Regions from separate parts of the Paucibacter sediminis genome, predicted to be linked through region 2. Evidence: predicted binding sites of a transcription regulator. Region 2 holds the regulator's gene; each other region holds the start of a gene.

Region 1 (10,274 bases), 2.5 Mb from region 2:
GGCCACCGAGTCTTCGTTGTTGTCGCGCGCGCGGCCCACGTCGGTCGCGCAGTAGAGCTCCAAGGTCATGTCGGCTGGGCAGGTCTGGGGATTGATTAGGGATTCTGCCCTGGATCGTTCAGATCCAGACGCAGTGTTTGCGCGAACGCCTTGCCGTCGGCCGGCGGCGCCTCGCTGGCGGCCGCACCGGCGGCTGGGGCAGTCCCATCCAGGGCGCCAGTCAGCCCCCCTTGAGCCAGCACGGCTTCGAGGTCGGCCGCAAACTGCTCGCCGCTGGCGTAACGCAGCTCGGGGCGCTTCTCCAGCGCCAGGGCCAGCACCATCGCGAGGGACTCGGGCAGGTCGGGTCGCAGGTGGCGCACATCCGGAGCCGGCTGGTTGGCGATCTGGTACATCAGCTGCGCCATCGAGTCGCTCTGGTGCGGCAGCTGCCCGGTCAGCAGCTGGTAGAGCATCACCCCGAGGGAATAGAGGTCGCTACGGCCATCCACCTTCAGCCCGGCGAGTTGTTCGGGCGACATGAAGGAGGGCGTGCCCAGCACCAGGCCGGTGCGGGTGCGGCTGCCGTCGGCCAGGCGTGCGATGCCAAAGTCCATCACCTTGATACTGCTGCTGACCCGATCCAGCATCACATTGGCCGGCTTGATGTCGCGATGCACCACGCCCTGGCTGTGCGCGTAGGCCAGCGCACGCGCCAGGCGAATCACCAGCTGCAGCACTTCACGGGCCGGCAGCAACTGGCCGGGGCGGGTGTAGTGGCTGAGGTCGCGCCCCAGCACATATTCCATCGCGATCCAGGTGTCGCCACCGACCTCGCCGGCGTCCAGGATCTGCAGGATGTCCGGGTGCTGCAGATGGCCGGCCGCGCGCGCCTCGCGCATGAAGCGCTCGCGCACATCGATCAGGTCCTCGGGCGCAAACTCGCGCTGCAGGGCCAGGCGCTTGATCGCCACCTGGCGGCCGGTCTTGCTCTGGGTGGCCTTGTGCACCACGGCCATGGCGCCACGGCCGATTTCCTCACCCAACACATAACCCGGCACCAGGCTGGCGGACTGGTGCAGCTCGGGCTGGGTGGATGGCTCTGACTCCGGCTGCTCGGCTCGGCCAAGAATGCGTTTCCAGAAGCCGGGCGCGTTCATGGCATCTCCGCTCGAGCGCGAAACTCAGCCCTGCTCGCCCGCGGCGCGCGCCGCGAACAGCTTGCCCAGCGCCAGCACCAGCAGCGCGCCCAGCACGCCGCTGGCGTAATGCCAGAGCGGCAGCACGTCCGAGATGGCCTTGCGTTCGCTGCCCGGAGGCAGGGGCAGCCAGGGGCTCAGCGCCGGATCGGACAGCATCATGGTGCCGGCGATCCAGCCCAGCAGCATGGCACCGGCGGTGATCACGACGGGGAAGCGGTCCATCAGCTTGATCACCATCTGGCTCCCCCAGACGATGATGGGGATCGACACCAGCAGACCGAAGATCACCAGCGGCATCTTGTGATCACCACCCGCACCCTCGGCGGCGCCGGCGATCGCGATCACGTTGTCCAGGCTCATCACGAAGTCGGCCACGATCACCGTCTTGACGGCGGCCCAGAGCTTGTCGCTGGCCTGGACACTGGCATGTTCGTCCTCATCCTCCGGCACCAGCAGCTTCATGCCGATCCAGAACAGCAGCGCACCACCGATCAGCTTCAGATAGGGCAGCTTGAGCAGGGTCAGCGCAAAGAAGATCAGCACCACGCGCAGCACGATGGCGCCGGCCGTGCCCCAGATGATGCCCTTGGTGCGCTGCGCGTCCGGCAGCTTGCGGCAGGCGAGCGCGATCACAACGGCGTTGTCGCCACCCAGCAGGATGTCGATCATGATGATCTGGCCGACGGCAAGCCAGAATTCGGGACTGAACAGCATGTCCATGGTGTGTGCTGATGCGGTAAGGATCCTGGTTCAGATCGCCCAGTCTAAAGCCTGGGCGTCCATGCGGACGCTGGCGGCCGAAATGCAAAGAGGGGCTGTGGCGCCCCTCTTTTTGTTCGCGCGCCTGGCGGCGCCACGATTGTCTGGTGCCTGGCCTGCGCGCCGATGCGTGATAGTACGCACCCCCGCAGGCCGGGCCGGCCGGCTTAGAGCAGGCCCTTCAGCAGCTTGGCCATCTCGGACGGATTGCGCGTCACGGTGAAGCCGCACTCTTCCATGATGGCGAGCTTGGCATCGGCCGTGTCGGCACCGCCGGCGATCAGCGCGCCGGCATGGCCCATGCGCTTGCCGGGAGGGGCGGTCACGCCAGCGATGAAGCCGACCACCGGCTTCTTCATGTTCAGCTTGCACCAGCGCGCGGCTTCGGCCTCGTCCGGGCCACCGATTTCACCGATCATGATGACGGCGTCGGTATCCGGATCGTCGTTGAAGGCCTGCATCACGTCGATGTGCTTGAGGCCGTTGATCGGGTCGCCACCGATACCGACGGCGCTGGATTGGCCCAGGCCGATTTCGGTCAGCTGTGCCACGGCTTCGTACGTCAGCGTGCCCGAACGCGAGACCACGCCGATGCGGCCCTTGCGGTGGATGTGGCCGGGCATGATGCCGATCTTGATTTCTTCCGGCGTGATCAGGCCGGGGCAGTTGGGGCCCAGCAGCAGGGTCTTCTTGCCGCCGGCCGCTTCCTTGGCCTTCATCTTGTTGCGGATTTCCAGCATGTCACGGACGGGAATGCCTTCCGTGATGCAGATGGCCAGATCCAGGTCGGCTTCCACGGCTTCCCAGATCGCGGCGGCAGCGCCGGCGGGCGGCACATAGATCACCGAGACGGTGGCGCCGGTCTGGGCGGCCGCTTCCTTGACGGTGGCGAAGATGGGGATGTCCGAGAACTTCTCACCGGCCTTCTTGGGGTTCACGCCGGCGACGAAGGCGTTCTTGCCGTTCGCGTAGGCCTGGCAGCCCAGGGTATGGAACTGGCCGGTCTTGCCAGTGATGCCCTGGGTGATGACCTTGGTGTCTTTGTTGATGTAGATCGACATGATTTCTTTCCTTGCGGGGCTTTAGGCAGACTCAGGCAACAGCGGCCACGATCTTGGTCGCGGCTTCGGCCATGGTGTCGGCAGCGATGATGGGCAGGCCGGAGTCGGCCAGCATCTTCTTGCCCAGCTCTTCATTGGTGCCCTTCATGCGCACGACCAGCGGCACGGACAGGTTCACCGCCTTGCAGGCCGTGATCACGCCTTCGGCGATGGTGTCGCACTTCATGATGCCGCCGAAGATATTGACCAGGATGCCCTTCACTTCGGGGTTCTTCAGCATGATCTTGAAGGCTTCGGTGACCTTCTCGGCGGTGGCGCCACCACCCACGTCCAGGAAGTTGGCCGGCTCGCCGCCGAACAGCTTGATGGTGTCCATGGTGGACATCGCCAGACCGGCACCGTTCACCAGGCAGCCGATATTGCCGTCCAGGCTGATGTAGGCCAGGTCGAACTTGGAGGCTTCCACTTCGGCCGGATCCTCTTCGTCCAGATCACGGTAGGCCACGATCTCGGGATGACGGAACAGCGCGTTGGCGTCGAAGTTGAACTTGGCGTCCAGGGCGATCAGATTGCCCTTGGAATCGCAGTTCAGCGGGTTGATCTCGACCAGCGAGGCGTCGGTGTCCATGTAGCACTTGTAGAGCTTCTGGAACAGATCGACGGCCTGGTCCACCGAGTGACCGCTCAGCCCGATGCCGGCGGCGATCTTCTTGGCCTGCTCGACCGTCAGGCCGACCAGCGGGTCGATCAGCTCGGTGAGGATCTTCTCGGGCGTGGAATGCGCCACTTCCTCGATGTCCATGCCACCCTCGCTCGAAGCGATGAAGGCCACCTTCTGCGTGCCGCGGTCGGTGACCAGCGACACATAGAGTTCATTCTTGATGTCGGCGCCCTCTTCGATGTAGAGGCGACGGACCTTCTGGCCTTGCGGGCCGGTCTGGTGCGTCACCAGCTGCATGCCCAGGATCTGCTCGGCCAGCGCCTTCACGTCTTCCAGCGAACGGCCCAGCTTCACGCCGCCGCCCTTGCCGCGGCCGCCGGCGTGGATCTGCGCCTTGACCACCCAAACCGGGCCGCCGAGCTTTTGCGCGGCTTCCACCGCTTCTTGCACGGTGAAGGCCGGGATGCCGCGGGGCACCGGCACGCCGAACTGGCGCAGGATTTCCTTGCCCTGGTACTCGTGAATCTTCATAGGGAGGTCTCGCTTGATGGATAGAGGTAAATCAGGAAGAGGAAGATGCGGGCAGCGCCTGCGCGTCCGGCCGAGCCGACGCGCCGCGATACCAGCGAGGGTAATGAGTTTGCACCACCGCGCCGTCGCTGCGAAGTGCATGGCAACGATCCAGCTGGAAGGGCGGCTGACCATCGGCCGAGCCTTCGCGGGTGTCGATCACCAGCCCGGCAAAGGCCTGGATCACCGCGGTGGGCAGCACCTGGGTCAGCTCGGTGAGATGGGTACAGCCATGCACACCGGCCAGCCGTTGCTTGACCTCGGCGCGAAAGCCCTTGAGCAGATTCAGGCCGACCAGGCGGCCATAGGCCTCGCCATGCTGGTCGCAATGCCCGGGATAAGGCATCCAGCGCGTCTGCGAACTGGAGGACAGGATGTTCAGCTGCGCGTCCACCACCAGATGCAACAGCATGTCGTGCACCGGGTCGCCCGCCTTGCGGACGCCATGGGCCAGGGGAATGTCGCGGGTCTTGCTGTCCTTGAGCTCCGCCTCGACATCGTAGAGGCCATCGGCGCGCGCATAGACCTGCACGTCGATGCTTCGACGGTGCAGCAGCTGACGCTCGGGACAAGGGGTGAGCAGGGACATGAAACGCGTGGACGGCAGTGGCGCAAAAATGTAGCCCGCAGGCCTTCAGAGGCCGGCGGGCACGCCTTGCGCAGGGCGCCAATGTAGCATGCTGCGCTGCATCAAGGCTTTCACGAGGCTGTCAACACCGACCTTGGCCGGGCGTTCCTGGCGCCAGCTTGCGCCACATCAAGCCCGCTTGGAGCCCTGGCACCGGCTATTCATCGTCCGCGCGCAGCACGCGGCGTATCACCTCGGCCGAGAAGCCCCGGCCGGCCAGAAAACGCATCTGCTTGGCGCGGGCCGCGGCATCCAGCGGCGCCGCGCCGCCGAATTTGCGCTGCCAGATCTGGCGCGCGCGCTCGAGTTCGCTGTCCTTCAGCCTGGCTTGCTGCTCGGCCTCGAGCTGCACCCCATGCTGAGCAAGCTCCTGCTGAATGCGCAGATTGCCATAGCGCTGGCTGCGGGCATGGATGCGCGATTCGACAAAGCGTGCCTCGCTCAAATAGCCCTGGGCCTGCAGCCAGACCAGCAGGGCATCGACCTCCGCGCCCACGTCATGCTCGGCCGGATCGGGCGACTCCGTTGCGCCGGGCTGGGTCGCCTCGGCCAGGCGCTGCCGCGCCAGCCGCACGAGCTTGCGCCGCAATTCGGCCAGGCTGTGCTCGCGCTGTGCCAACAGGCCGATGGCGCGCGCCTTCAGCGACAGCGGCTGCCCGCGCACCATGCCCGCCTGCCAGTGCCGATCAGCCCGCCTCGCTCTCGGTCAGCAACGGCACGCCCATGGACTCACGCACCTTGTTCTCGATCTCGATGGCCACGTCGCGGTTCTCGCGCAGGAACTCGCGCGCGTTGTCCTTGCCCTGGCCGATCTTCTCGCCGTTGTAGGCATACCAGGAGCCGGACTTCTCCACCACCTTGGCCACCACGCCCATGTCGATGATCTCGCCCTCGCGACTGATGCCCTCGCCATAGAGGATGTCAAATTCGGCGGTCTTGAAGGGGGGCGCAACCTTGTTCTTCACCACCTTGACCTTGGTCTCGGAACCGATCACCTCTTCACCCTTCTTGATCGAGCCGATGCGGCGGATGTCCAGACGCACCGAGGCGTAGAACTTCAGCGCGTTGCCGCCGGTGGTGGTCTCGGGGCTGCCGAACATCACGCCGATCTTCATGCGGATCTGGTTGATGAAGATGACCATGCAGTTGGTCTTCTTGATGGTGGCGGTGAGCTTGCGCAGGGCCTGGCTCATCAGGCGGGCCTGCAGGCCGGGCAGGGAGTCGCCCATCTCGCCTTCCAGCTCGGCCTTGGGGGTCAGTGCGGCCACCGAGTCCACCACGATCAGGTCCACCGAACCCGAGCGCACCAGGGCATCGACGATTTCCAGCGCCTGCTCGCCGGTATCGGGCTGGCTGATCAACAGCTCCTGCAGGTTCACGCCGAGCTTTTGCGCGTACTGGATGTCCAGCGCATGCTCGGCGTCGATGAAGGCGCAGACACCGCTGAGCTTTTGCATCTCGGCAATGACCTGCAGGGTCAGCGTGGTCTTGCCCGAGGACTCCGGGCCGTAGATCTCGACCACCCGGCCGCGCGGCAGGCCACCCACGCCCAGTGCGATGTCCAGGCCCAGCGAGCCGGTGGACACCACCTGGATGTCTTCAATCACCTCGCCCTCGCCCAGGCGCATGATGGAACCCTTGCCGAATTGCTTTTCGATCTGGGCAAGTGCGGCCTGCAGGGCCTTGGCTTTCTCGGTGTTGATGGCTTTGACAGGGGCGTCCATGAATGCTCTCCGGTTGATGCGCGCATTATGGCGCAATCTGTATATTCGTACAGTAGTTTATGCGAAGCCCGCCGGCAAGCGGGCGGCTCCATAGAATGAGGGACAGGCGCCGGCATCCCTGCCCCGGCCCATGGAGACAAGATGCGCATCCTGATCGCTGAAGACGACCAAGTGCTGGCCGATGGCTTGTTGCGCTCATTGCGCGCCTCGGGCTATGCCGTGGACCAGGTGGGCACCGGCACCGAGGCCGATGCCGCGCTGGCCTCGCATGAGTTCGATCTGGTGATTCTGGACCTGGGCCTGCCGCGCCTGCACGGGCTGGAGGTGTTGCGCAAGCTGCGCGCGCGCGGCACCTCGGTGCCGGTGCTGATACTCACCGCGGCCGACAGCGTGGAGCAGCGCGTCAAGGGCCTCGACCTGGGCGCCGACGACTACATGGCCAAGCCCTTCTCGCTGCAGGAACTGGAAGCGCGCGTACGCGCCCTCACCCGGCGCGGCCTGGGCACCGCGTCCAGCGTCATCAAGCATGGCCCGCTGTCGTTCGACGCCACCGGCCGCGTCGCCTACATCAACGACCAGATGGTGGAGCTCTCGGCGCGCGAGCTCTCGCTGCTGGAGGTGCTGCTGCAGCGCGCCGGCCGGCTGGTCAGCAAGGATCAGCTGGTGGAGCGCCTGTGCGAATGGGGCGAAGAGGTCAGCAACAACGCCATCGAGGTCTACATCCACCGCCTGCGCAAGAAGATCGAGCAGGGCCCGATACGCATCGCCACGGTGCGCGGCCTGGGCTACTGCCTGGAGAAGATCCAGGAAGTCAAGACCTGACCCCCGGCGTCATGCATGGCCGCTGATACCGGGCAACGTTCGCTCTTCGGCGAGATCCTCGACTGGATGCTCGCCCCCCTGCTGGTGATCTGGCCCATCAGCGTGGCGCTGACCTGGCTGGTGGCGCAGGGCATTGCCAGCAAGCCCTACGACCGCGAGCTGGGCGAGATGGCACGCTCGCTGGGCCTGCAGGTGGCGGCCGAGCAGCCGCGCGCCGGCAAGGCCAGCGCGCGCTATGCGCTCTCGCCCGAGGCCGCGGCGCTGCTGCGCGCCGACGAGGCCGACACCATCTACTACCAGGTGCTGGGGCTGCGCGGCGAGTACCTGAACGGCGATCGCAACCTGCCCGTGCCCACCGCCGACGAGACCATCGTGCCCTGGGAGCTGCACTTCCGCGACGACGAGGTGGACAACGAAAACGTGCGCGTGGCCTATCTGTGGGTGGTACCCGAAGGCATGGGGCCCAGCGGCAAGACCATGCTGGTGCAGGTGGCCGAGACCCTGGGCAAGCGCGCGCGCCTCACCAACGAAATCATCAAGGGCGTGATCCTGCCGCAGTTCGTGATCCTGCCGCTGGCCGTGCTGCTGGTGTGGCTGGCGCTGGCGCGCGGCATCGCGCCGCTGAACGACCTGCAGCGCCGCATCCGCTCGCGCGAGAGCTCGGACCTCAGCCCCATCGATGAGCGCCGCATTCCCGACGAGGTGGCGCCGCTGGTGCGCGCCATCAACGACCTGCTGGAGCGCCTGGACCAGTCCATCAGCAGCCAGAAGCATTTCCTCGCCGACGCCGCGCACCAGCTCAAGACACCGCTGGCCGGCCTGCGCACCCAGGCCGAGTTTGCGCAGCGCGAGATCGACGAGGGCCGCAGCTCGCCCGGCGAACTGAAACGTTCGCTGCAGCAGATCTCGCTCTCCAGCCAGCGCGCCGCGCACATGGTGAACCAGCTGCTGGCGATGGCACGGGCCGAAGACCAGGAGCATGCGGCGCGCCGCAGCGAGGTGAATCTGCCCGAGCTGGCCATCGAGACGGTGCGCGACTTCGTGCCGCGCGCGATGGAGAAGCGCCTGGACCTCGGCTACGAGGGCCCCGACGAGGCCAGCAGCGCGCTGCGCATCCTGGGCCATCCGCTGCTGATCCGCGAGCTGATCCGCAATCTGGTGGACAACGCCCTGCTCTATACGCCGGCCGGCGGCACCATCACCGTGCGGGTAGTGGAAGACCCGTTCGGCCAGGTCTGCGTGCTGCAGGTGGAAGACTCCGGACCTGGCATTCCAGAGTCAGAGCGCGAGAAGGTGTTCCAGCCCTTCTACCGCGCGCTCGGCACGAATGTGGACGGCTCGGGCCTGGGCCTGGCGATCGTGCGCGAGATCGCCCAGCAGCACGAGGCCGAGGTCACGCTGGACGAGGCGCGGCCGCGCCGCCCCGGCATGGTGGAGCCCGACGGCATGGGCCCGGGCGCGCGCTTCACGATCCGTTTCCAGGCCCATGTGCTGAAGGGCGAGGAGCCTCCGCTCAGCGGTGCATGAAGCGCCGGCTCTTGGAGATCGACATCAGCATGCCAAGGCTCAGCCCCAGCATCACCATGGCGGTGCCGCCATAGCTGATGAAGGGCAGCGGCACCCCCACCACCGGCAGGATGCCCGACACCATGCCCATGTTGACGAACACATAGGTGAAGAAGCTCAGCGTGATGGCCCCGGCCATGAGGCGCGAGAACAGCGTCGGCGCCTCGGAGGCGATCATCAGGCCGCGCAGGATCAGGGCGCTGAAGCCCAGCAGCAGGGCCGCCGCGCCGATCAGGCCGAACTCCTCGCCAAAGGCGGCGAAGATGAAGTCGGTGGTGCGCTCGGGGATGAACTCCAGATGGGTCTGCGTGCCCTTCATGAAGCCCTTGCCGGTCACGCCGCCCGAGCCGATCGCGATCTCGCCCTGGATGATGTGGAAGCCCTTGCCCAGCGGGTCCTTGGTCGGGTCCAGCAGGGTGCAGACGCGGTTCTTCTGGTACTCGCGCAGCACCGGCCATTTCACCTCGGGCTGACAGATCGCATCCTCGCTCATCACCAGCGCCGTGATGGCGATGGCGCCGATGGCGATGGCTGGCACGATCAGCTTCCAGGACAGGCCGGCGAAGAAGATCACATACAGGCCGGCGGCCAGCACCAGGATGGCCGTGCCCAGGTCCGGCTGCTTGGCCACCAGGCCGACGGGAATCGCCAGCAACACGAAGGCGGCCACGAAGTCGGGCAGGCGCAACAGGCCCTCACGCTTCTGGAACCACCAGGCCAGCATCAGCGGCATCGCGATCTTCAGGATCTCGGAGGGCTGGATCTGCGTCACGCCGATGCTGAGCCAGCGCGTCGCGCCCTTCTTGGTGACGCCGAACAGCGCCGTCGCCACCAGCAGCGCCACCCCCACGCTGTAGAGCGGCACGGCCAGCTTCATCAGCCGCTGCGGCGGTATCTGCGCCATCAGGAACATGATGGCGAGCGAGAGCAGCATATTGCGCGCATGGTCGACAAAGCGCGTGCCATGGTCGTAGCCGGCCGAGTACATGCACAGCAGGCCCAGGCCCATCAGCCAGGCGATCGCCAGCAGCAGCGGCAGGTCGAAGCCCTGGAACCAGGGCCGCAGGCGCTGCCAGAGGCTGGGGGCCTTGAAGGCAATATTCATCGCGAGGCTCCCGATGCCGCTGCGCTGGCGGCCGCCGGCACCGCCCCTGGCAGGGGCACTTGCGCGACCGGGCGCGGCTGGCCCACCGGCGCGGTGGTCTTGCCCTGCTGGGTCAGCGCGATGTCCTCCTCGCTGGGGTACTGGCCGGTCAGCACATAGTCGAACACGCGGCGCGCGATCGGCGCGGCCGAGGTCGA
Region 2 (10,274 bases):
CAGCTGTCCGACCAGCTGTTGAGCCCCTCGCAACCGCGCCAGCTCATCAGCGAGGTGATCGAGCCGGCCCAGCTGGCCGAGCTGGACCAGACCGGCGAGCTGAACATGGCGGTGTCGATCCCCAAGGTGGGCAGCTTCCGGCTCTCGGGCTTTCGCCAGCGCGGCAGCATCGCCGCGGTGTTCCGTCATATCCCGCACACCATCCCCTCGCTGGAAAGCCTCAACCTGCCGCCGATACTGGGCAAGCTGGTGCAGGAAAAGCGCGGCCTGATCCTGATGGTGGGCGCCACCGGCACCGGCAAGAGCACCACGCTCGCGGCCATGCTGGAGCAGCGCAACCAGAACATGGCCGGCCACATCCTCACCATCGAGGACCCGCTGGAATACCTGTTCACCAACAAGCGCTCGGTGGTGAACCAGCGCGAGGTGGGGCGCGATACCGCCTCGCTGCAGGTGGCCTTGAAGAACGCGCTGCGCCAGTCGCCCGACTGCATCCTGATCGGCGAGATCCGCGATCGCGACACCATGACGGCGGCGATCTCCTATGCGCTCTCGGGCCATCTGGTGGTGGCCACCCTGCACGGCAACAACAGCTACCACGCGCTGAACCGCATCCTCTCCTTCTACACACCGGAATCGCGCCCCGCGCTGCTCAACGACCTGGCCGCAGGCCTGAAGGCGGTGATCTCGCAGCGCCTGGTGCGCGCCACCGCGGGCGGCCGCGTACCGGTGACCGAGATCATGCTCAACACCAAGCTGATCGCCGAGTTCATCGAGCAGGGCGATTTCACCAGCGTGAAGGAGGCGATGGAGAAGTCGATTGCCGAGGGCTCGCTGACCTTCGAGGAGCATTTCGCCAAGCTCATCAAGGACGGCACCATCACGCGCGAGGAAGGCCTGGCCTTTGCCGACTCGCCCACCAACCTGCTGTGGCGCCTGCAGAACGACATGCCCGGCCAGACCAAGCCGAGCGCCAAGAAGGAAGAGCCGGCCCAGGACGAGGCCAGCTTCACCGAGATCACCCTGGACGTGAGGCCCGAATAAGCATGAGCCAGGCAGACAGCACTTTTGCGCTGCTCGAGCAGCTGATCGCCCTGCCCTCGGTGACGCCGCGCGATGCCGGTTGCCTGGAGCTGCTGGGCGCGCGCCTGCAGGCCCTGGGCTTCGAGCTGGAGCGCATGGACTCGGGGCCCGAGGACTTCCGCGTCAGCAATCTCTGGGCGATCAGGCGCGGAAGCGCCGCCGACGGTCCGGTGCTGATGTTTGCCGGCCATACCGACGTGGTGCCCACCGGCTCGCTGGCGGCCTGGACCAGCGACCCCTTCGTGCCCAGCTACCGCGATGGCCGCCTCTACGGCCGCGGCACGGCCGACATGAAGAGCTCGCTGGCGGCCATGGTGGTGGCCTGCGAGGCCTTTGTGGCCGCGCATCCTGGCCATGCAGGCAGCATCGCCTTCCTGCTCACCAGCGACGAGGAAGGCCCGGCCCGCGATGGCACGGTGGTCTGCTGCGAGCGCCTGAAGGCGCGCGGCCAGCGCCTGGACTACGCCATCGTCGGCGAGCCGACCTCGGTGGCGCAGATCGGCGACATGGTCAAGAACGGCCGCCGCGGCACGCTCAGCGGCAAGCTGCGCGTGCAGGGCATCCAGGGCCATGTGGCCTACCCACAGCTGGCGCGCAACCCGGTGCACCAGGCCGCGCCCGCGCTGGCCGAGCTGGCCGCCGAGCTCTGGGACCAGGGCAACCGCTATTTCCCGCCCACCACCTTCCAGATCTCCAATATCAAGGCCGGTACCGGCGCCACCAATGTGATTCCCGGCGAGCTGGAGCTGGATTTCAACTTCCGCTTTTCCACCGAGTCCACGCCGGATGGCCTGAAGGCGCGCGTGCATGCGCTGCTCGATCGCCATGGCCTCGAATACGGCCTCGACTGGGTGCTGGGCGGCGAGCCCTTCCTGACGCCGGTGGGTAATCTCTCGGCCGCGGTGAGCGCCGCCATCGAGGCCGAGACCGGCCGCCGGCCCGAGCTCTCAACCACCGGTGGCACCTCGGACGGCCGCTTCATCGCCAAGATCTGCCCCCAGGTGCTGGAGTTCGGCCCCATCAACGCCAGCATCCACAAGATCGACGAGTACGTACCGGTCGACAATATCGCGCCGCTCACCGCCATCTACCGGCGCACCCTGGAGAACCTGTTGCTGTGACCACCCTGATTGCCTGCATCGAGGCCCACGCCGCCCGCCTGACCGAGGCGGGCGTTTCTTTTGGGCATGGCACCACCAATGCCTTTGACGAGGCGGCCTGGCTGGCGCTGTGGAGCCTCAACCTGCCGCTGGATGCGCTCGACGCGCATGCCGAGCAAGACCTGACCCCGGAGCAGCGGGCGCGCCTGGCCGCCCTGGTCGATGAGCGCATCCTGAGCCGCAAGCCCGCCGCCTACATCACGCGCGAGGCCTGGCTGCAGGGCGTACCCTTCTATGTGGACGAACGCGCCATCGTGCCGCGCAGCTTCATCGCCGAACTGATCGCCGACGCGAGCATCGACGCCTGGCTGTCGGACCAGACGCGGCGCGTGCTGGATCTGTGCACCGGCAACGGCAGCCTGGCCGTGCTGGCCGCGCTGGCCTGGCCGGAGGTGCAGGTGGACGCCATCGACCTCAGCCCCCAGGCGCTGGAAGTGGCCGAGATCAATGTGGCCAAGCATGCCCTGCAGCAGCGCATCCGCCTGCTGCAGGGCGACGGCCTGGCGCCGGCGCAGGGGCCCTACGACCTGATCCTGTGCAACCCGCCCTATGTAAACAGCCAGTCCATGGCCCGCCTGCCCGCCGAGTACCGCGCCGAGCCCGAGCTGGCCCTGGCCGGCGGCAGCGACGGCATGGACTTTGTGCGCCGCCTGCTGGCGGACGCCCCACAGCACCTCAGCGAGCATGGCGTGCTGGTGCTGGAGATCGGCAACGAGCGCGCGTTTTTTGAAGCGGCATTCCCGCAACTGGAAGTGGCCTGGATGGAAACATCGGCCGGAGAAGATCAAGTTTTGCTAGTCACTCAAGAGTCCCTGAAGAAAGCCCTGCACGCATGATCACGCTGCGCAATATCACGCTGCGTCGCGGCACCAAGGTCGTGCTGGACGATGCCAGCGTCACGCTGCAGCCCGGCGAGAAGGTCGGCCTGGTGGGCCGCAACGGCGCCGGCAAGTCCAGCCTGTTCGCGCTGCTCACCGACAAGCTGCAGAGCGACAAGGGCGACGTCGACATCCCGCGCCAATGGACCATGGCCGAGGTGGCGCAGAACATGCCCGAGACCGAGATGCCGGCCACCGACTTCGTGCTGGAAGGCGATACCCGCCTGATGGCCGCGCAGCAGGCCCTGGCCGCGGCCGAGGCGGCCGAAGACGGCCACGCCATGGCCGATGCCCACGCCCTGTTGATGGACGCCGGTGTGTTCGACGCCCGCCCGCGCGCGCAGGCCCTGCTGATGGGTCTGGGCTTCACCGGCGCCCAGGTGGATGCCCCGGTGAACAGCTTCTCGGGCGGCTGGCGCATGCGTTTGCAGCTGGCACGCGCGCTGATGTGCCCGGCCGATCTGATGCTGCTGGACGAGCCCACCAACCACCTGGACCTGGACGCCCTGGTCTGGCTGGAAGCGTGGCTGCAGCGCTACGAGGGCACGCTCATCATCATCAGCCACGACCGCGAGTTCCTGGATGCGATCACGCGTGTGACCCTGCACCTGGATGAGATGAAGCTGATGCGCTATGGCGGCAACTACACCGCCTTTGAGGCGATGCGCGCCGAGCGCATGGTGCTGCAGCAGGCCGCGTTCGAGAAGCAGCAGGACCGCATGGCCCATCTGCAGAAATTCATCGACCGCTTCAAGGCCAAGGCCAGCAAGGCCAAGCAGGCGCAGAGCCGCGTGAAGGCGCTGGAACGCATGGAGCGCCTGGCGCCGGTGCTGACCGCCTCGGACTTCTCCTTCGAGTTCCGCGAGCCGGTGAGCCTGCCGAATCCGATGCTGATGTTCGACGAGGTGGCCTGCGGCTATGAGACCGACGAAGGCGAGAAGATCATCGTGCGCGGCATCAACCGCTCGGTGCTGGCCGGCCAGCGCATCGGCATCCTGGGCGCCAACGGCCAAGGCAAGTCCACCGTGGTGAAAACCATCGCGCGCATGCAGCGCGCGCTGGGCGGCAAGATCACCGAGGGCAAGGGCTTGCAGATCGGCTACTTTGCCCAGCAGGAAATGGATGTGCTGCGCCCCGACGAGGGGCCGCTCTCGCACATGGTGCGGCTGGCCAAGGAGGTCAGCCCGAGCGCGCGCGAGCAGGAGCTGCGCGACTTCCTCGGCCAGTTCCGCTTCGTGGGCGAGATGGTGAACCAGCAGGTCGGCAGCCTCTCCGGCGGCGAGAAGGCCCGCCTGGTGCTGGCCATGCTGGTGTGGCAGCGCCCCAACCTCTTGCTGCTGGACGAGCCGACCAACCACCTGGACCTGAACACCCGCGAGGCGCTCTCGATGGCGCTGAACGAGTTCGAGGGCACGGTGATGCTGGTGAGCCATGACCGCGCGTTGCTGCGCGAGGTCTGCGATGAGTTCTGGCTGGTGAGCAAGGGCGTGGTGGGGCCCTTCGACGGCGATCTGGACGACTACCAGCGCTGGTTGCTGGAGCAGTCCAAGGAGGCCGCCAAGGCGGCCAAGGAAGCGGCCAAGGAGGCCGCGAAGGCGGGCGCGAAGAAACCCGCCGTGGTGGTGGCTGCGGCACCGGTGGCGGCGCCCGCGCCCGCGCCCAAGCGCGAGGACCGCAAGGCCAGCGGCCAGGCGCGCCAGAAGTTGGCAGAGCAGACCAAGCCCATGCGCAAGGAGATGGAAGCGATCGACGCCAAGCTCAACAAGCTGGCGGACGAGCGCACGGCGCTGGAAGCGCAGCTGGCATCGGGCACGGTCACGCCGGCCCAGATCGCCGATCTGGGCAAGCGCCTGAAGACCATCCACGACGAACTCGAGGCGGCCGAGCTGCGCTGGCTGGAGCTCAGCGCCGAGGTCGACGCGCTGCACGCAGCGGCCGACTGACGGCTCAGCTCAGCAGCAAGGCCGCAATGCCGAGCGCGGCCGGCAGCGCCTGCACGAAGAGGATCTTGCGGCTGGCGGTGGCCGCGCCATACAGGCCAGCCACCAGCACGCAGCCCAGGAAGAAGAACTGCACCGGACGGCCGGCGGCATCGCCCAGCAGCAGGCCCCAGGCCAGGCCAGCGGCCAGGAAGCCGTTGTAAAGCCCCTGATTCGCGGCCAGCACCTTGCTGGCTTCGGCGAATTCGGCCGTCAGGCCGAAGGCGCGGCGCCCGCGTGGCGTGGTCCAGAGGAACATCTCCAGCACCAGGATGTAGACGTGCAGGGCCGCCACCAGCCCAACCAAGACCTTGCTCACCATGCCCATTGCAGCTCCTCAGAAGCAATACCCATTTAGATTGTGTGCAATTTAATTGCGAACTACATTAACGCCCATGGACAGCGCACGCACCATCCGTACAAACCGCAGGCAGGCCGAGGCCCGCGCGCAGGCCGACTGGCTGGCACTGGACCAGCAGCTCTGCTTTGCGCTCTATGCCAGCTCGCTGGCCATGACCAAGCTCTACAAGCCGCTGCTGGCGCCGCTGGGCCTGACCTATCCGCAGTATCTGGCGATGCTGGTGCTCTGGGAGGGCGATGACCTCAGCGTTTCGACCCTGGGCGAACGGCTGCAGCTGGATTCCGGCACCCTGACCCCGCTGCTCAAGCGCCTGGAAGCCAACGGCCTGATCCGGCGGCAGCGCGCACTGGACGATGAGCGGCGTGTCCACCTCCTCCTCACCGACGCCGGCGCCGCACTGCGCCAGCGCGCCAAACCCATTCCCAAGGCCCTGGCCTGTGCCAGCGCCTGTTCGCTCGATGAATTGAGTTCCCTCACCCGGCGTCTGCATGAGCTGCGCGCGCAGCTCGGCAACGCCGCCTCCACCTGAACGGTTCGTTCGCAAAGGAAAGCACCATGGCTCTCGACAAAGTCCTCTACACCGCCACCGCCACCGCCACCGGCGGCCGCCAGGGCTCGGCCCAGTCTTCGGATGGCGCGCTCAAGATCGAACTCAGCACGCCGCGCGAGCTGGGCGGCGCCGGCGGCCCGGGCACCAACCCCGAACAGCTGTTTGCCGCCGGCTACTCGGCCTGCTTCATCGGCGCGATGAAGGCGGTGGGCGCGGCACAGAAGATCGCCATCCCGGCCGATGTTTCCATCACCTCGGACGTGGGTATCGGCCCGATCCCGGCCGGCTTCGGCATCCAGGTGGCGATGCGCATCAGCCTGCCGGGCATGGAGCGCGCCGCCGCCCAGGCCCTGATCGACGCTGCGCACAAGGTCTGCCCCTACTCGAACGCCACGCGCGGCAATATCGACGTGACGCTGACCCTGGTCTAAGCTGCTCCAGCAAGCCCGGACATGCCGGCTACCAGGTAGCCGGCTTGCGTCAGGCAAGCAAGCCGAGCATCAACTCGACCCTCGCCTTGACCGGCGATAGCTCACCGGCCGACGGCAGCGCGCCTTCGGGCGCTCCCACCACGGCGGCGCCAGTGCAGCGCGTGGCACGCAACACCGGCAGGCCCGCAGCACGGGCGCGCTTCAGCGCCTCCAACAGCGAAGCATGCACGGTCGCATTGCCCGTACCCTCGATCACGAGGCCGCGGGCGCCAGCCGCGACCAGCGCGTCGACCACCACACCATCCGCACCAGCATGGCTGGCGACGATGTCGACGCGCGGCCAGAGCTCGGGGTCGGCCGCGACGACATCAAGGCCCAAGGGCGCGCAGCTTGGCCAGTGGCGCAGCACCCTAACCTGCCCCTCCAGCACCAAGGCCAACGGTCCAGCCTCACCCGAGCTGAACGCATCCAGCGCGAAGGGCTGGGCTTTGCGCACCTCGACCGGGCCATGCACACGCCCCTGCAGTACGGCCAGCACCCCACTCGCGCCCGGGTGGGCGGCCACCGTCACTGCATCGAGCAGGTTTTGCGGGCCATCAGACTGCAAGGATGTCACCGGCCGCATCGCCGCTGTCAACACCACGGGCTTGCCTGGTGCCAAGACCCGATGCAGGAAGTAGGCGGTCTCCTCCAACGTATCGGTGCCATGCGTCACGACCACGCCAGCCACCTCGGGCCTGGCGAGGTGATAGGCCACCCGCTGCGCCAACAACCGCCAAACGGCATGGCTCATGTCTTTGCTGTCCAGCTGCGCGACCTGCTCGGCTTCGAGCTGTCGTGCAGCCAATGCCGGCACTGCCGTCACCAGATCAGCCACGCTGATCTGGCCGGCCACATAGCCCACGTCATCACCCGCACCGGCGATCGTGCCGCCAGTGCCCAGGATCACGATCAAGTCATTGGTGTTGCTTTGCAATTTATTCAATCCTGGATGAAAATACAGTAGCTGGATAAATGATCAGAGGCCTGCAGTGGCTCGGTCTGCCAGTTTCAGCCCATTCCCAGCGAGGTCAGCGTGGACGATAGCCCCAAACTCACAGCCCGGCAGCAGCAAATCCTCGACCTGGTACGCACCAGCATCGAGCAAACCGGTGCGCCACCCACGCGCGCCGAGATTGCACAGGAGCTCGGATTTCGCTCCGCCAACGCCGCCGAAGAGCATTTGCAGGCCCTGGCGCGCAAGGGCGTGATCGAGCTGCTGGGTGGCACCTCGCGCGGCATACGGCTGCGCTCGGACACCCTGCGCGCCCTCAACCTGGCCCGCGAGGCACGCACCGGCGTCAGCGGCATGCAGTTCAATCTGCCCATGCCGGGCTTGAACCAACTCACCCTGCCCCTGGTAGGGCGCGTGGCGGCAGGCTCGCCCATATTGGCGCAAGAACATATCGAGCAAAACTATAGCGTCGAGGCCGGCATGTTTGCGCGCAAGCCGGACTATTTACTACGCGTACGTGGCATGAGCATGAAAGACATCGGCATCATGGATGGCGACCTGCTGGCCGTGCAGCGCGCCAGTGAAGCGAAGAACGGTCAGATCGTGGTGGCGCGCATCGGCGATGAGGTCACCGTGAAGCGTTTCAAACGCGGCAAGCAAGGCATTGAGCTGCTGCCCGAGAACCCCGACTTCGAGCCCATACGCGTGAACGAGGGCGACCAGAGCTTTGCGCTCGAAGGGCTGGCGGTCGGCCTGATTCGCTCGCAGTTTCTCTCCTGAGGCGGCGCGCCCATGGTGAAACCGAGCAAGGCGGCGCATCGCGACGACTGCGTAACGCTGGAGCAGATCCCCAATATCGGCCCCGCCATGGTGGAGGATCTGCGTCTGCTTGGCATACGCGTGCCGGGCGAGTTGCGCGGGCGTGATGCCTTTGTGCTCTACCAGCAGCTCTGCGCCATCACCGAGCAGCGCCACGACCCCTGCGTGCTCGATACCCTGATGGCGGCGGTTGACTTCATGGCCGGCGCTGCCGCAGCGCCCTGGTGGCATTACACGCCACAGCGCAAGGCGCTCTACGGCAGTATCTAGCGCATAAAGAAAAACCCCGACTACTTGCGCAATCGGGGTTTGATCAAAATGTTGGCGGAGTGGACGGGACTCGAACCCGCGACCCCCGGCGTGACAGGCCGGTATTCTAACCAACTGAACTACCACTCCAGATGGACGGGCATTATATAACTCGTCGCATCAACAAATTTCATAAACTCGCAGGGCTTGCGCGCTGCCGTTTACCAAGCCTTGTAAAACTTGGCGTCCCCTAGGGGATTCGAACCCCTGTAGTCACCGTGAAAGGGTGGTGTCCTAGGCCTCTAGACGAAGGGGACTAAACCTTCTTCGAACATTATATAGCTTAAATTGCGCACCACCTGACATATTCCAATCATATTCTCCGACATATTGCCTGAGTATTGATGGTGGAGGTAAGCGGGATCGAACCGCTGACCTCTTGCATGCCATGCAAGCGCTCTCCCAGCTGAGCTATACCCCCGTGAGGATAGCGCGCCATTCAAGCGTCAAATATTCTTCTCAAAATACAAGCGGCCAACTGAATGGCCGCCGTACTAGCGAAACCTTGGCGGAGTGGACGGGACTCGAACCCGCGACCCCCGGCGTGACAGGCCGGTATTCTAACCAACTGAACTACCACTCCGCGTGGGATAAGTTACGCAAACCTTCAAACTCCTGTTTCTGTCGAAACTGGCGTCCAAAGGATTGCCAAGCCTTATCAAACTTGGCGTCCCCTAGGGGATTCGAACCCCTGTAGTCACCGTGAAAGGGTGGTGTCCTAGGCCTCTAGACGAAGGGGACTAAACCTTCTACCTCTTGAACCGCGCGCCACGTCAGACTTGAAAGTCTTGGTGGAGGTAAGCGGGATCGAACCGCTGACCTCTTGCATGCCATGCAAGCGCTCTCCCAGCTGAGCTATACCCCCTCGGAGCCTGCAAACTGCTCTTCGACATATTCCGTCTGCCAAGCTGCTTGCGACTCTTTGTGTATCGCGCTGTTCAAGCGAGACATAGATTATAGGACGATTTTTACAAGGAGCGCAAGCGTTCGATCACGATTTCTTTTGAGAACAGTTCCAGCACCGCATCCACCGAGGGAGTTTGGGCGCGGCCGCACACCAACACGCGCACGGGTATCGCCAGTTGCGGCATCTTCAGCCCATGCGCCGTGATGACTTCCTTGATGGCGGCCTGAATCGCGGCCTTGTTCCATTCGATGCCGGCGAACTTGTCGGCCAGCGCTGCCAATGCCGGCCCCACCGCCTCGGTCACGTGGGCGGCGCGTTCTTCCGCATTCGGCACGACCGGGCCAAAGTACATGGCCAGCCAATCGGCCAGGGCCACGGTGGTGGCACAACGATCCTTGTACAGCGCCACCATGGCAGACAAGCGCGCCGCGTCGGCCTGCACGCCACGCTTGGCCAGTTGCTCGGCCACCAACAGGGCCAGGCGGCCATCGTCGGCTTGCTTGATGTACTGGCTGTTCACCCACTCCAGCTTGGCGGGATCCCATTGAGCCGGACTCTTGTTGAGGTGGCTGCCATCGAACCAGCTCACCAGTTGTTCGCGCGTGAACAACTCGTCGTCGCCATGGCTCCAGCCCAGGCGCGAGAGGTAGTTCAGCATTGCCTCAGGCAGGTAGCCGGCCTCTTCGTAGGCGGTCACGCTCACCGCACCGCGGCGCTTGGAGAGCTTCTGGCCATCGTCGCCCAGGATCACCGGCATATGGCCGAACCTGGGCAGCGGCGCACCCAGGGCATTGAAGATGTTG
Region 3 (10,274 bases), 1.6 Mb from region 2:
CTCGCCGGTCTGGCCGACCCCGGCCCTACCTGAAGTCCCGGCTGCTGACCCCCAGCCGCCCCAGCCAGGGCGTCAGGTCCTCGAAGCGCTGGCCGAGCAGATGGCGCACGCCGTTCTCGTGCTGCCAGCGGCCATGCACCACCAGCAGGCGCGCGGCCAGGATGGTGGAGCGGTGCGCCTTGTAGATGTCGGGCCAGACGATCACCTGCACGCTGCCGGCCTCGTCTTCCAGGCTGATGAAGAGCGTGCCCTTGGCGGTCTGCGGGCGCTGGCGCACCGTCACCAGGCCGCAGCTGTGCACCATGCGGCCGCTGGGCCAGTCTTGCAGCTCGGCCGAGCTCTGCAGCCCGCGCCTGGCCAGGCGTGCGCGCAGCAGCGCCAGCGGATGGCTGCGCAGGGTCAGGCCCAGCGAGGCATAGTCCCACAGCACCTCCTCGCCCTCGGGCGCGGCGGGCAAGGCCAGCTCATCCTCGGCCGGCATGCTGCCGCGCAACAGCGGCGGCAGGCTGCGCAGCGCCGAGGCCTGCCAGACCTGCTGGCGGCGATGCCCGCTGAGCGAACTGAGCGCATCGGCGGCGGCCAGCAGCTGCATCTCGCGCTGGTCCAGCGCGGCGCGCAGGGCCAGGTCTTGCGCATCGCTGAAGAGGGCTGCGCTGCGCGCCGCCACGATGCGCTCGGCCGCCGCATCCGCCAGCCCATGCACCAGGCGCAGGCCCAGGCGCACGGCGGGCTGGGCCAGTGCGGCATCGTCGCCCAGCACCTCGGGGGTGAGCCGGCTGTCCAGATCGCTGTAGCTCACATCGGCGGGCAGCACCTCGACGCCATGGCGGCGCGCGTCCTGCACCAGCTGGGCCGGGGTGTAGAAGCCCAGCGGCTGCGAGTTCAGCAGCGCGCACAGAAAGGCCGCCGGCTCGTGCCTCTTGAGCCAGCAGCTCACATAGGTGAGCAGGGCAAAGCTGGCGGCATGCGATTCGGGGAAGCCGTAGGAGGCAAAGCCCTTGATCTGCTTGAAGATGGATTCGGCAAACGCGTCCTGGTAGCCGCGCGCGCGCATGCCGTCGAGGATTTTTTCGTGGAACTTGCCCAGGTCGCCGGGCCGCTTCCAGGCCGCCATGGCGCGGCGCAGCTGGTCGGCCTCGCCGGGCGTGAAGCCGGCCGCGATCATCGCCACTTGCATCACCTGCTCCTGGAAGATCGGGATGCCGCAGGTGCGCGCGAGCGCCGCCTTCAGGTCCTCGCTGGGGTAGACGACATCGTCCGGGTGCTTGGCGCGGTTCTCCAGATAGGGGTGCACCATGCCGCCCTCGATGGGGCCGGGGCGCACGATCGCCACCTCGATCACCAGGTCGTAGAACTTGCGCGGCTTGAGGCGCGGCAGCATCGACATCTGCGCGCGGCTCTCGATCTGGAAGGTGCCGATGGTGTCGGCGGCGCAGATCATGTCGTAGGTGGGATCGTCGCCCTGCGGCGTGGTGGCGAGCTCCAGCGTGCTGCCGCGCAGCCGGTTCACCATCGCGTAGCAGCGCCGCAGCGCGCTGAGCATGCCCAGGGCCAGCACGTCGACCTTGAGCAGATTGAGCGCGTCGAGATCGTCCTTGTCCCACTCGATCACGCTGCGGTCCTTCATGCTGGCGTTCTCGATCGGCACCAGGCGCGACAGCGGCCCCTCGGTGAGTACGAAGCCGCCCACATGCTGGCTGAGGTGGCGCGGCATGCCCATCAGCTGGCGCGCCAGCGTGATGAGCTGCTGCAGCTTCGTGTCCTGGGCATCGAAGCCAAGCTCCTGCTGCAGCTGCGCGAAGCGCTCGGGTGGCAGGATGTCCTCGCTCCAGCCCGAATGGTCCTTGGCGAGCTTTTCCAGCAAGGCCGCGTCGAAGTCCAGCGCGCGGCCCACGTCGCGCAGCGCGCTGCGCGCGCGGTAGGCGATCACCACCGCGGTGAGGGCGGCGCGGTGGCGGCCGTAGCGCTGGTAGAGGTACTGGATCACCTTCTCGCGGCGCTCATGCTCGAAGTCCACATCGATATCGGGCGGCTCGTTGCGCTCCTTGCTGATGAAGCGCTCGAACAGCAGGGTGCTCTCGGCCGGGTCCACCGCGGTGATCTCCAGGCAGTAGCAGACCACCGAGTTGGCGGCCGAGCCGCGCCCCTGGCAGAGGATGCCCTGGCCCCGTGCGAAGCGCACGATGTCGGCCACGGTGAGGAAGTAATGCTCGTAGCGCAGCTCGGCGATCAGCGCCAGCTCATGCTCGACGCGCGCCAGCCAGGCGGCGCCGCCGTCCGCGGGCCAGCGCCTGGCCATGCCCTCGAAGGTGAGGCGGCGCAGATAGCTGGAGGGCGTCTCGCCGGCGGGGATGACTTCGCTGGGGTATTGGTAGCGCAGCTCGTCGAGCGTGAAGTGGCAGCGCTCGGCGATCTTCAGCGTCTCGGCCAGCAACTCGGGCGGGTAGACCTGGGCCAGGCGCAGGCGGCTGCGCAGATGGCGCTCGGCATTGGGCTGCAGGTCCAGGCCGCAGGCATGGATGGGCTTGTTGAGGCGGGTGGCCGTCATCACGTCCTGCAGGGGCTTGCGCGAGCGCACATGCATGTGCACATCGCCACAGGCCACGAGCGGGATCTCCGTGGCCTCCGAGAGCGCGCGCAGGCGCTGCAGCCAGAGCTCGTCGGAGAGTTCGCTGAGCAGCTCCACGCCGATCCAGGCGCGGCCCGCGAAGGCGCCCAGCAGCCAGCGTGCCTGCGCCAGCAATTCGGCATCGCTGCGGCTGCGCAGCGGCAGCAGGATGAGCAGCAAGCCGTCCAACTGGGCTTGTTGGCTGGCGGTATGCAGCTGCGGCCAGCTCAGCCGGTACTGGCCCTTGGTGAGGGAGGCGCGGCGCAGATCGGTGATGAACTGGCTCAGGTTGCCATAGGCCTCGCGCTGCGGCGCCAGCAGTACCAGCTTGAAGAGCGGCGCCTCACCGTCGTCCGCGCGCACCAGGAACTCGCTGCCGATGATGAGCTGGGGCAGCTCCAGCTCGGGGTCCAGCTCGGGCCGCTCGCCCATCAGGCGCTTCAGGCCCACATGCGCGCGCACCACCCCGGCCAACGAGCATTCGTCGGTGATGGCCAGGGCCGCATAGCCCTGGTCGTGGGCGCGCCGCACCAGCTCCTCAGGATCGGAGGCGCCGCGCAGAAAGCTGAAATTGCTCAAGCAGTGGAGTTCCGCGTATCCCCCCGGTCCGCGCGTCTGGTTGTTCATGCGAACACCCCATGCAGAAACCAGCGCTGCTCTGCGGTGGAGAGGCGCTCCTGGTAGATCCACAGCAGGCCGCTCAGGCCGTTGCTGGCGCTGCTGCTGCTGCTGCGGGCGAGGAAATAGTCGCGCTGCACCTGCGGATCCACGGCCTTGCCGCCCCACCAACCACCCTCGATGCGCTGCGGCCCGGCCAGCAGCTGCAAGACCTGGCCCTGGTGAACGGGTTGGTCGCGGCGCGTCTTGAGCGCCAGCGGCGGCTCCAGCAGCCAGCTGGGCTGGGGCTGCAGGGCCGGGCGCATGCTGGCCGGGGGCAAGACCTGGCCCCAGGCCAGCCAGTCCTGCATGCATTCGGGCCGGTGGTCCTCGCGCAGGCGGGCGCGGCGCACGCGCTCGGGGCCCAGGCGCACCGCCATGCGCTCCAGCAGCTGGTTGAGCGGCTCCCTGGGCTGTTCGGGGGATCCTGCACCATTGGGGGGCAGCAGCGAGGCGCTGTGTTCCTGCAGGGCCAGCACCTCGTCGGCGCACAGGCTTAGCTCGCCCACCGGCGCCTGCAGCGTCAGCTGGGCCAGGTGCTCGCGCATGAGGCGCGCGAGATGGCCGAAATCGCGCGTGGTATCGGCCGTGCCCAGGCTCAGCTGCCCGCCGCTGCCGGCCTCGCGCGCGCGCATCGCGTCGTGCTGCCAGGCGAGCGTGAGCCGCTTGATGCCGGCATGCCGCGCCGCCAGCCAGGCGCAGAGCTGGCGCAGGAGCTGCTCGACGTAATGGCTCAGCGCCGGCGCGTTCTCGATGCGGTAGGGCAGCTCCAGGCGCGCCCGGAACTGCTCGGGCGCCACCACCCAGGCATGGGCCTCGGGGGCCTGGCCATAGGCCTGGTCCAGCGCCTGCAGCAGGGCCGGGCCAAAGCGCCGCGCCGTGGGCCCGCGCGGCAGCGCGCGCAGCTGGCCCAGGCGCTGGCAGCCCAGCCGCGCCAGCATGGGCGCGTGCGCGGCCACCGCGCTGAGGCTGTGCAGGGGCAGGCTGTCCAGCAGTGGGGTCAGGTCTTGCGTGAGGCCATCCACGATGCCCGCTCTGGCGAGAGCCAAGGCGCCCAGGCTGGTGGGGGCCCAGGCCAGGCCCTGCACGCCATAGGCCGGGCCCTCTCGCAGCACGCGCCGGTGCAGGGCGCGCAGGCCGCCGAACAGGCGCAGGCTGGCGCCCAGCTCCAGCAGCACGGCCGGGCTTTCTTCTTGCTCATCTTCCAGCAGGGCCACGCGCGGCGTGAACTGCAGGCTCCACCAGGCCAGGGTCTGCCGCGCGGCCGGATCACTGCAGGCTGGCGGCGCGAGCAGCAGGGCGAGCCAATACAGCGGATGGGGCGGGTTTGGGCTCATGGCTGAGCTCCTTGGGTACGGCGGGGATGCTCGGCGCGATGACCGTGGCGGGGCGCAGCTGCCGCGGCGCCAGCAGCGCGGCCAGCTCGGCCGGCAGCGCCTCCAGCCGCAGCGCCTGGGCATGGGCGGGGCCGCGGCGCTTGAGGATGTGCAGCTGCAGCTGCCAGTCGGCGCCGGGGCTCAGGATCAGGCGCAGCGGCGCGGCCGAGGATTGGGTTTGCACCGCCAGCGGCCGGAACAGGAACACCGGCGCCGCCGAGCCCAGGGCCGCGGCCTGCAGGCGGCGTATCTGCGCCGGCCTTGCCTCGGGCAGCCAGGCCAGCACGGCGCCGGCGGCATTCGCCTTGATGGCCTGCTCGGTGGCCCAGAGCGCCTGCAAGGCATTGGCGGGCGCGACCCAGACCAGCTGCTGCGGCGTGATGCCATGCGCGCGCAAGCCCGGCAGATGGGGTTGCTGCGGCGGGTTCACCAGCAAGAGCGGGGGGCGCGCCGCGGGCGCCGGCGTGACGGGCTTGCGGCGCATGGGCTGGGGCTGCGGGGCTTGTTGTTGCAGCAGCCGACCCAGCGCCGGCCCCAGCAAGCGCCATTCGCACAGCCCGGCCTGGGCCTGCAGGATCTCGCTGAGCATGCGCGTGGGCCAGCCGCCACCGGGCAGCTGGGCATCCAGGGCGCCGAAGCCGCTGGCGATGCAGGGGCTGGCGCTGGCGCCCAGGCTGGTGGCGCGCCACAGCCGTGCATCGGCCAGCAGGGCGGCGTGGCTGGGATCGGCGGCGAGAACGGCGGTTGGCATGATAACTGTACAAAAACACAGTATATGCAAATCGGCAGCATGTCACAGCGGAATCCGCTGCGCGCACAGGCCCCCAAGCCCAGGGGGCTCGGCCCGCCCGGGCTGCCGTCATAATCAGGGAAAACCCCGAACCCAAAGGCTTTGGCAAGGCATGAGTTGGCAAATAGGTCCCGTTGCGAATGCGCATCCCATGGCAGCACCGCTGCTGCTGGAGACCGAGCGCCTGCTGCTGCGCGCGCCCGCCGACGCCGACCTGGACACGCTGTTCGAGGTGCATGCCGATCCGGTCACCAACCATCACAGCCCGCACGGGCCCCTGCACGCGCGCGCGGAAGCCCAGGAGCTGTTGCAGCAATGGCAGGCCCATTGGCAGCAGCGCGGCTTTGGCTACTGGGTGATTGCCCTGCGCGAACTGCCCGAGCAGGTGCTGGGCTTCGGCGGCATCATGGCAAAGCCCATCGATGGCCAGGAGGGGCTGAACCTCTACTTCCGCTTCCGCCCCCAGGCCTGGGGCCAGGGCTATGCCTCCGAGATGGCGCTCACCGCCCTGGGCCTGGCCTTCACGCAGCTGCAGGCCCCCGCCGTGCTGGCGGTGGTGCGCCCGGCCAACACGCCCTCGCGCAAGACCCTGGAGCGCATCGGCATGCGCCTCAAGGGCTCGCTCGCCGACGTGCCGGGGCAGGCGCCCAGCCTGCTCTATGAGCTGACGGCGGCGCAATACGCCAGCAGCCCCCGCCAAAAGCCCGAACCGACGCCGTTTGGGGCGTGATCAGCAACCCTGCCGTGCGGCGCCGCGTTCCAGCCAGGCGCGGGCGGCCGCCAGGCCCTCGGGCTTGCGCAGGGCGCCGCCGTGGGCGACCTCGGGCACCTCGACCACGCGCAGGCAGCTGTCGCGATGCTGCATGGCCTGCGCCAGGCTGTGGGTGAAGGCCGGCGGGCTGGCCGGGTCCAGGCTGCCCACCAGCATCAGCGTGGGCCGGCGCAGCTCGCGCAGGGCCTGGTGGTTGTCGTAGCCGCGCACCGTATCGGCCAGCCGGATGCTCACGAAGGGCTTGGCATACCAGGGCACCTGGTTCTCGGCCCAGGCCTGGGCTGTGGTCAGCGCGCCTTCCAGCAGCAGCGCATCGGGGGGCAGCTCTCGGGCCAGATGGGCGCTCACCAGGGTGCCCAGCGAAAAGCCCCAGTAGGCCAGGGGCAGGGCCTCGCCGGACAGGCGGCGCGCTTCGCGCACGGCGGCCTGCGCATCGGCCATCAACTGCGGGGTGCCACCCACACCTTCCGACAGACCCATGCCGCGATAGTCCCAGAACAGCGCATTGAGCGGCAACTGGCTCGCATCGCGCAGCAGGGCGGGATAGCTGCGCTGCACGATATTGCCGGCGCCCTGGAAATAGACGGCCGTCAGCCGGGCGCCGGGTTGGCGCAGGAACAGGCCGCCCAGCAGGGTGCCATCGGCCGAGCGGAACTGCACCTGCTCCAGCCCTGCGCCGGACTCGGCGGCGCGTGCCTGCGCCTGCGCCAGCCAGCCGGCCTCCATCGGCTGCTGGTGGCGCACGAAGAGGTCGGCGTCGTTGACGTCCACGCTGGCGCAGGCCGCCAGCAGGAGGCCGGCCAATGCGGCGGCGCAGGCGCCCAGGGGATGGCGCGGGGTGGTGCTGGGGCGAGCGTGCATGGCAGTTTTCATGGGCAAGTTTGGGCGCACAGCGCCCGGACGGCGCGCAGTATAGAAAGCGCGAGAGGCGTCAACTACGAGGGTTATGCCTGGGCACGGCCCACCATGCGCGGCCGCGGGGCGGAAGGCCTCGCTAGGCCGCCGGGCCGTCCTGCTCTTGCCGTCGGTCCGGCAGCTGCCTCACCAGCCGCCAGGCCAGCACCCCCAGCCCTGCCACCGCCGCGATCAGCACCGCCCAGAGCAGCCAGCGCTGGCGCGTTTCGGGGTCGGGCGCGCTCAGCAGCTGTTCCTGCCAGCCGGGCTCGGGCTGCGCGCTCAGCGGGCCCAGCTGGGCCTGTGCCAGCTTGAATTCGTCGCCCTCGCGGTAGCCCGGCATCAGGCTGGCCAGCGGCAGGCTGCCGGCTTGGGCCTTGGCGCGCCCCACGGCCAGCTGCAGCTGGGCCGGCTGCCCCGGCGCCAGGAACACCAGCCTTGGCGCCTGCCAATGCCATTGCACGTTCAAGGCTTGACCCTGCAATGCCACGGCCGGCCCCTCGGCAGCCAGGCGCCAGTAGCGTGCGGCGGGGGCTTGCGGCAGGGCTTGCGTGGGCGAGCTCGCGTCCAGGCCGTCGCGCTGCATGCGCCAGGCCACGAAGCGGCTCACCGTCCGCCAGGGCTGCTCGGGCGCGTCGCGCTGCTCCAGGCGCAGCGGCAGCAGATGGTTGCCGGCGGGCAGCTGCAGGGCCAGCGCGCGCGGCGCGATGCGGGCTTGCAGGTCGAGCTGCCAGGCCGCTGGCGCCGTTGTTTGGGTGGCCGGCTCGGGCTGGAACTGCAGGGCCTGCTGCAGATCGGCCGGGGCCTGGCGCAGCAGCAGCAGCTCGCTGGCCTGCAGCGCCAGCGGCTGCTCGAACTGCAGGCGCAGATAGCGCGGCAGCGCCATGCCGGCGGGCCAGTCCAGCGTCTTGAGGCTGGGGGCCGTGGGTTCGCTGGCGGGCAGCTGCAGCAGGCGTTGTGCGGCCCTTGGCTGGTCCTGCAGCGCCTGCCAGGCCCGGCCATCCATGCTGGTCTCGATCAGCACCGAGCTGCTCAGGCCCGCGGGGCGATGTGGCCAGTCGAGGCGGATCTGGCGCAGTGTCTCCACCTCCGCCGGCAGCGCACTCAGGTCCAGCAGCCAGCGCCGGGCTGCGCCGGGCACGGCTGGTTGGCGGCCGTCCGAGGTTTGCAGCTGCAGCACCATGCCCTGGGCATCGAGCTGGAGCTGCAGGCCGGCGCCGGGCGCGGCGCTGGCGGGCTCGGGCCAGGCAAAGCGCGGCACGCTGACGCGGCGCTCCTGCTCGCGGGCCGGCAACTCCCGCGCCCAGGCCATCGGCAAGACCTGACCCTGGCCATTGAACAGGCGCACATCGGCCAGGCCGGGGCTGCGCGAGGCCTGCAGCACGGGCCAGGGCAGGGCCAGGCTTTGCAGGCCCTCTTGCGGCGCCGGCTGCACGGCGGCCTGGTGGCTGTAGGCGCGAACGGTTTCCGGCGCGGCCTGGGCGCTGCCCAGCAGCAGCGAGCAGGCCAGTCCGGTGACGAGGGCTTTCTTTGTCATCATGTCGTGCGCTCCTCGGGGGGCAGCGGGGCCACATAGCCGATCACCAGCATCAGCGCACCCACCGCCAGGAAGGAGACGATGCGCGCCAGGCTGCCCAGCTGCGAGAGATCCACCAGGAACAGCTTCAGCACCACCGCGCCCAGCAGCACCGCGCCGGCCATCCACAAGGGTCGCGCCAGCGCCGGTGCGGCGCGCCGTGTGGCCCACAGCATGGCGGCCAGGGCGGCCAGCGTCCACAGCAGCGAAAGCCCGGTCTGCACCGCGGCGCTGCCGAGCGCGCCGTCCAGCCACATCGGCGTGCCCAGGCCATGGTGCAGGCTGCGCACCAGCAGGCTGTTGAGCCACCAGAAGGCCAGGCCAGCGCCGGCCAGCAGCGCCACGCGTGCCGCGCGCCCGGTGCCCGGACCGGCCTGACGCAGGCGCAGCGCATAGATCAGCACCAGGCCATGGGCCAGGTCCAGCGGGTTGAGCAGGGGCAGGGTGGGCAGCGGCGCCATCGATGCATCGCTGAACAGATTGGCGGCCAACACCCACAGCATCAGCAGCGCCATCCAGGGCTTGAGCAGGCCCTGGCGCAAGACCTGACCCTGCACATCCATGGGCCAGCGCTGCGATTGGTGGCGCGCCAGCAGGGCCAGGCCCAGCAGGGTGGGCAGCAGGATGGCGGCGGCGGGTGTCCAGCCTTCGTGGCGGGCCACCAGATGGGCACCGGCGGTGTAGAGCCACAGCCCGCCTTGCAGCATGGCGTACCAGGCCAGCAGCAGATGCTCAGCCGCCTGCGCCCAGGGCTCGGGCAGCGGGGCGCGGCGCTGGCGCAACAGGCGCCACAGGCCCAGGGTCAGCAGGGCGAAGGCTTCGGGCAGGCCAGGGCCCTGGCTGTAGCGCTGCCAGAGGCTGGCCGCGTTGGACGCGTCCAGCAGGCCCAGGGTCGAACTCAGCAGGGCCAGGCTCATGAAGATGCGTGCCGGCCAGCGCAGCGTGGGCCAGGCCGGGCGGCGCAGCTCGGCCGCCAGTGCCAGCAGCGCGCTCCAGCCGGCGCCGAGCGCGGCGCCGTCCAGCCAGTGCTGGTCCCAGGCCTGCAGCTCGTTCAGGCCACCCACCCAGAGCTGCAGCAGCGCCAGGCCCAGCATCAGGGCCTCGGGCAGGGGCGGCTGCAGCCAGGCCGGGGCCTGGGGCCGCGGCCGGCGCAACAATGCCGCACTGCCCAGGCCGGCCGCCACCAGCAGCGCCAGGGCCAGGAAGGCGCTGTTGAGGAAGAGCCAGCGGCCTTCCATACCCTGCGCGCCGAGCGAACTCCAGTAGCTCAGGGCCGCCGCCAGCTGCAGCAGGATGCCGGGCACCGCCGCCCACCAGCGGCCCTGGCGCAGCGCGATCCACAGCACGCCCAGGCCTTGCAGGGCCCAGGCGGCGCTGGTCCAGCGTGCGTCCAGGGCCAGCGGCATCACCAGGGCCAGGAAGGCCAGGCCCAGCGCCGCCATGCCCTCCACCAGGATCAGCAGGCGCTGGCCGGCCTGGCGCCACAGCCAGTGGCCCAGCAGCAGGTAGATGGCCGCCAGCGACGCGGCGCTGAAGGCCAGGGCCAGGGGCTGGCCGCGCAGCATGCCGGCCTGCAGGCCGAAGGCGACGATGGGCGCGCC

What was found. Region 2 encodes LexA, which represses DNA repair genes until DNA is damaged. Its sites were predicted from a motif close to ACTGTATNNNNATACAGT; they were not measured.
Region 1: a site for LexA is predicted at 6,621-6,638, ahead of recA (recombinase RecA). Genes of this name have one in related genera too.
Region 3: a site for LexA is predicted at 5,397-5,414, ahead of imuA (translesion DNA synthesis-associated protein ImuA). Genes of this name have one in related genera too.

The regions. Positions count from the first base shown of each region.
Region 1 is NZ_CP116346.1:1,301,031-1,311,304, forward strand. It holds gene PFX98_RS05895 (Stp1/IreP family PP2C-type Ser/Thr phosphatase) at 1-69, opposite strand, end outside; gene PFX98_RS05900 (serine/threonine-protein kinase) at 96-1,139, opposite strand; gene PFX98_RS05905 (TerC family protein) at 1,164-1,901, opposite strand; gene sucD (succinate--CoA ligase subunit alpha) at 2,108-3,001, opposite strand; gene sucC (ADP-forming succinate--CoA ligase subunit beta) at 3,033-4,193, opposite strand; gene PFX98_RS05920 (DUF2889 domain-containing protein) at 4,225-4,821, opposite strand; gene PFX98_RS05925 (regulatory protein RecX) at 5,018-5,527, opposite strand; gene recA (recombinase RecA) at 5,547-6,584, opposite strand; gene PFX98_RS05935 (response regulator) at 6,726-7,406, shown strand; gene PFX98_RS05940 (sensor histidine kinase) at 7,422-8,933, shown strand; gene rodA (rod shape-determining protein RodA) at 8,920-10,077, opposite strand; gene mrdA (penicillin-binding protein 2) at 10,074-10,274, opposite strand, start outside.
Region 2 is NZ_CP116346.1:4,080,183-4,090,456, reverse strand. It holds gene PFX98_RS18885 (PilT/PilU family type 4a pilus ATPase) at 1-1,044, shown strand, start outside; gene dapE (succinyl-diaminopimelate desuccinylase) at 1,047-2,204, shown strand; gene prmB (50S ribosomal protein L3 N(5)-glutamine methyltransferase) at 2,210-3,079, shown strand; gene PFX98_RS18870 (ATP-binding cassette domain-containing protein) at 3,076-5,064, shown strand; gene PFX98_RS18865 (DUF1304 domain-containing protein) at 5,069-5,428, opposite strand; gene PFX98_RS18860 (MarR family winged helix-turn-helix transcriptional regulator) at 5,496-5,990, shown strand; gene PFX98_RS18855 (organic hydroperoxide resistance protein) at 6,017-6,442, shown strand; gene PFX98_RS18850 (asparaginase) at 6,492-7,427, opposite strand; gene lexA (transcriptional repressor LexA) at 7,518-8,216, shown strand; gene PFX98_RS18840 (helix-hairpin-helix domain-containing protein) at 8,229-8,525, shown strand; tRNA gene PFX98_RS18835 (tRNA-Asp) at 8,578-8,654, opposite strand; tRNA gene PFX98_RS18830 (tRNA-Glu) at 8,746-8,821, opposite strand; tRNA gene PFX98_RS18825 (tRNA-Ala) at 8,910-8,985, opposite strand; tRNA gene PFX98_RS18820 (tRNA-Asp) at 9,071-9,147, opposite strand; tRNA gene PFX98_RS18815 (tRNA-Glu) at 9,230-9,305, opposite strand; tRNA gene PFX98_RS18810 (tRNA-Ala) at 9,354-9,429, opposite strand; gene gltX (glutamate--tRNA ligase) at 9,533-10,274, opposite strand, start outside.
Region 3 is NZ_CP116346.1:320,189-330,462, reverse strand. It holds gene PFX98_RS01555 (SDR family NAD(P)-dependent oxidoreductase) at 1-33, shown strand, start outside; gene PFX98_RS01550 (error-prone DNA polymerase) at 26-3,235, opposite strand; gene PFX98_RS01545 (Y-family DNA polymerase) at 3,232-4,602, opposite strand; gene imuA (translesion DNA synthesis-associated protein ImuA) at 4,535-5,392, opposite strand; gene PFX98_RS01535 (GNAT family N-acetyltransferase) at 5,583-6,161, shown strand; gene PFX98_RS01530 (alpha/beta hydrolase) at 6,162-7,064, opposite strand; gene PFX98_RS01525 (DUF3999 family protein) at 7,198-8,637, opposite strand; gene PFX98_RS01520 (DUF2339 domain-containing protein) at 8,634-10,274, opposite strand, start outside.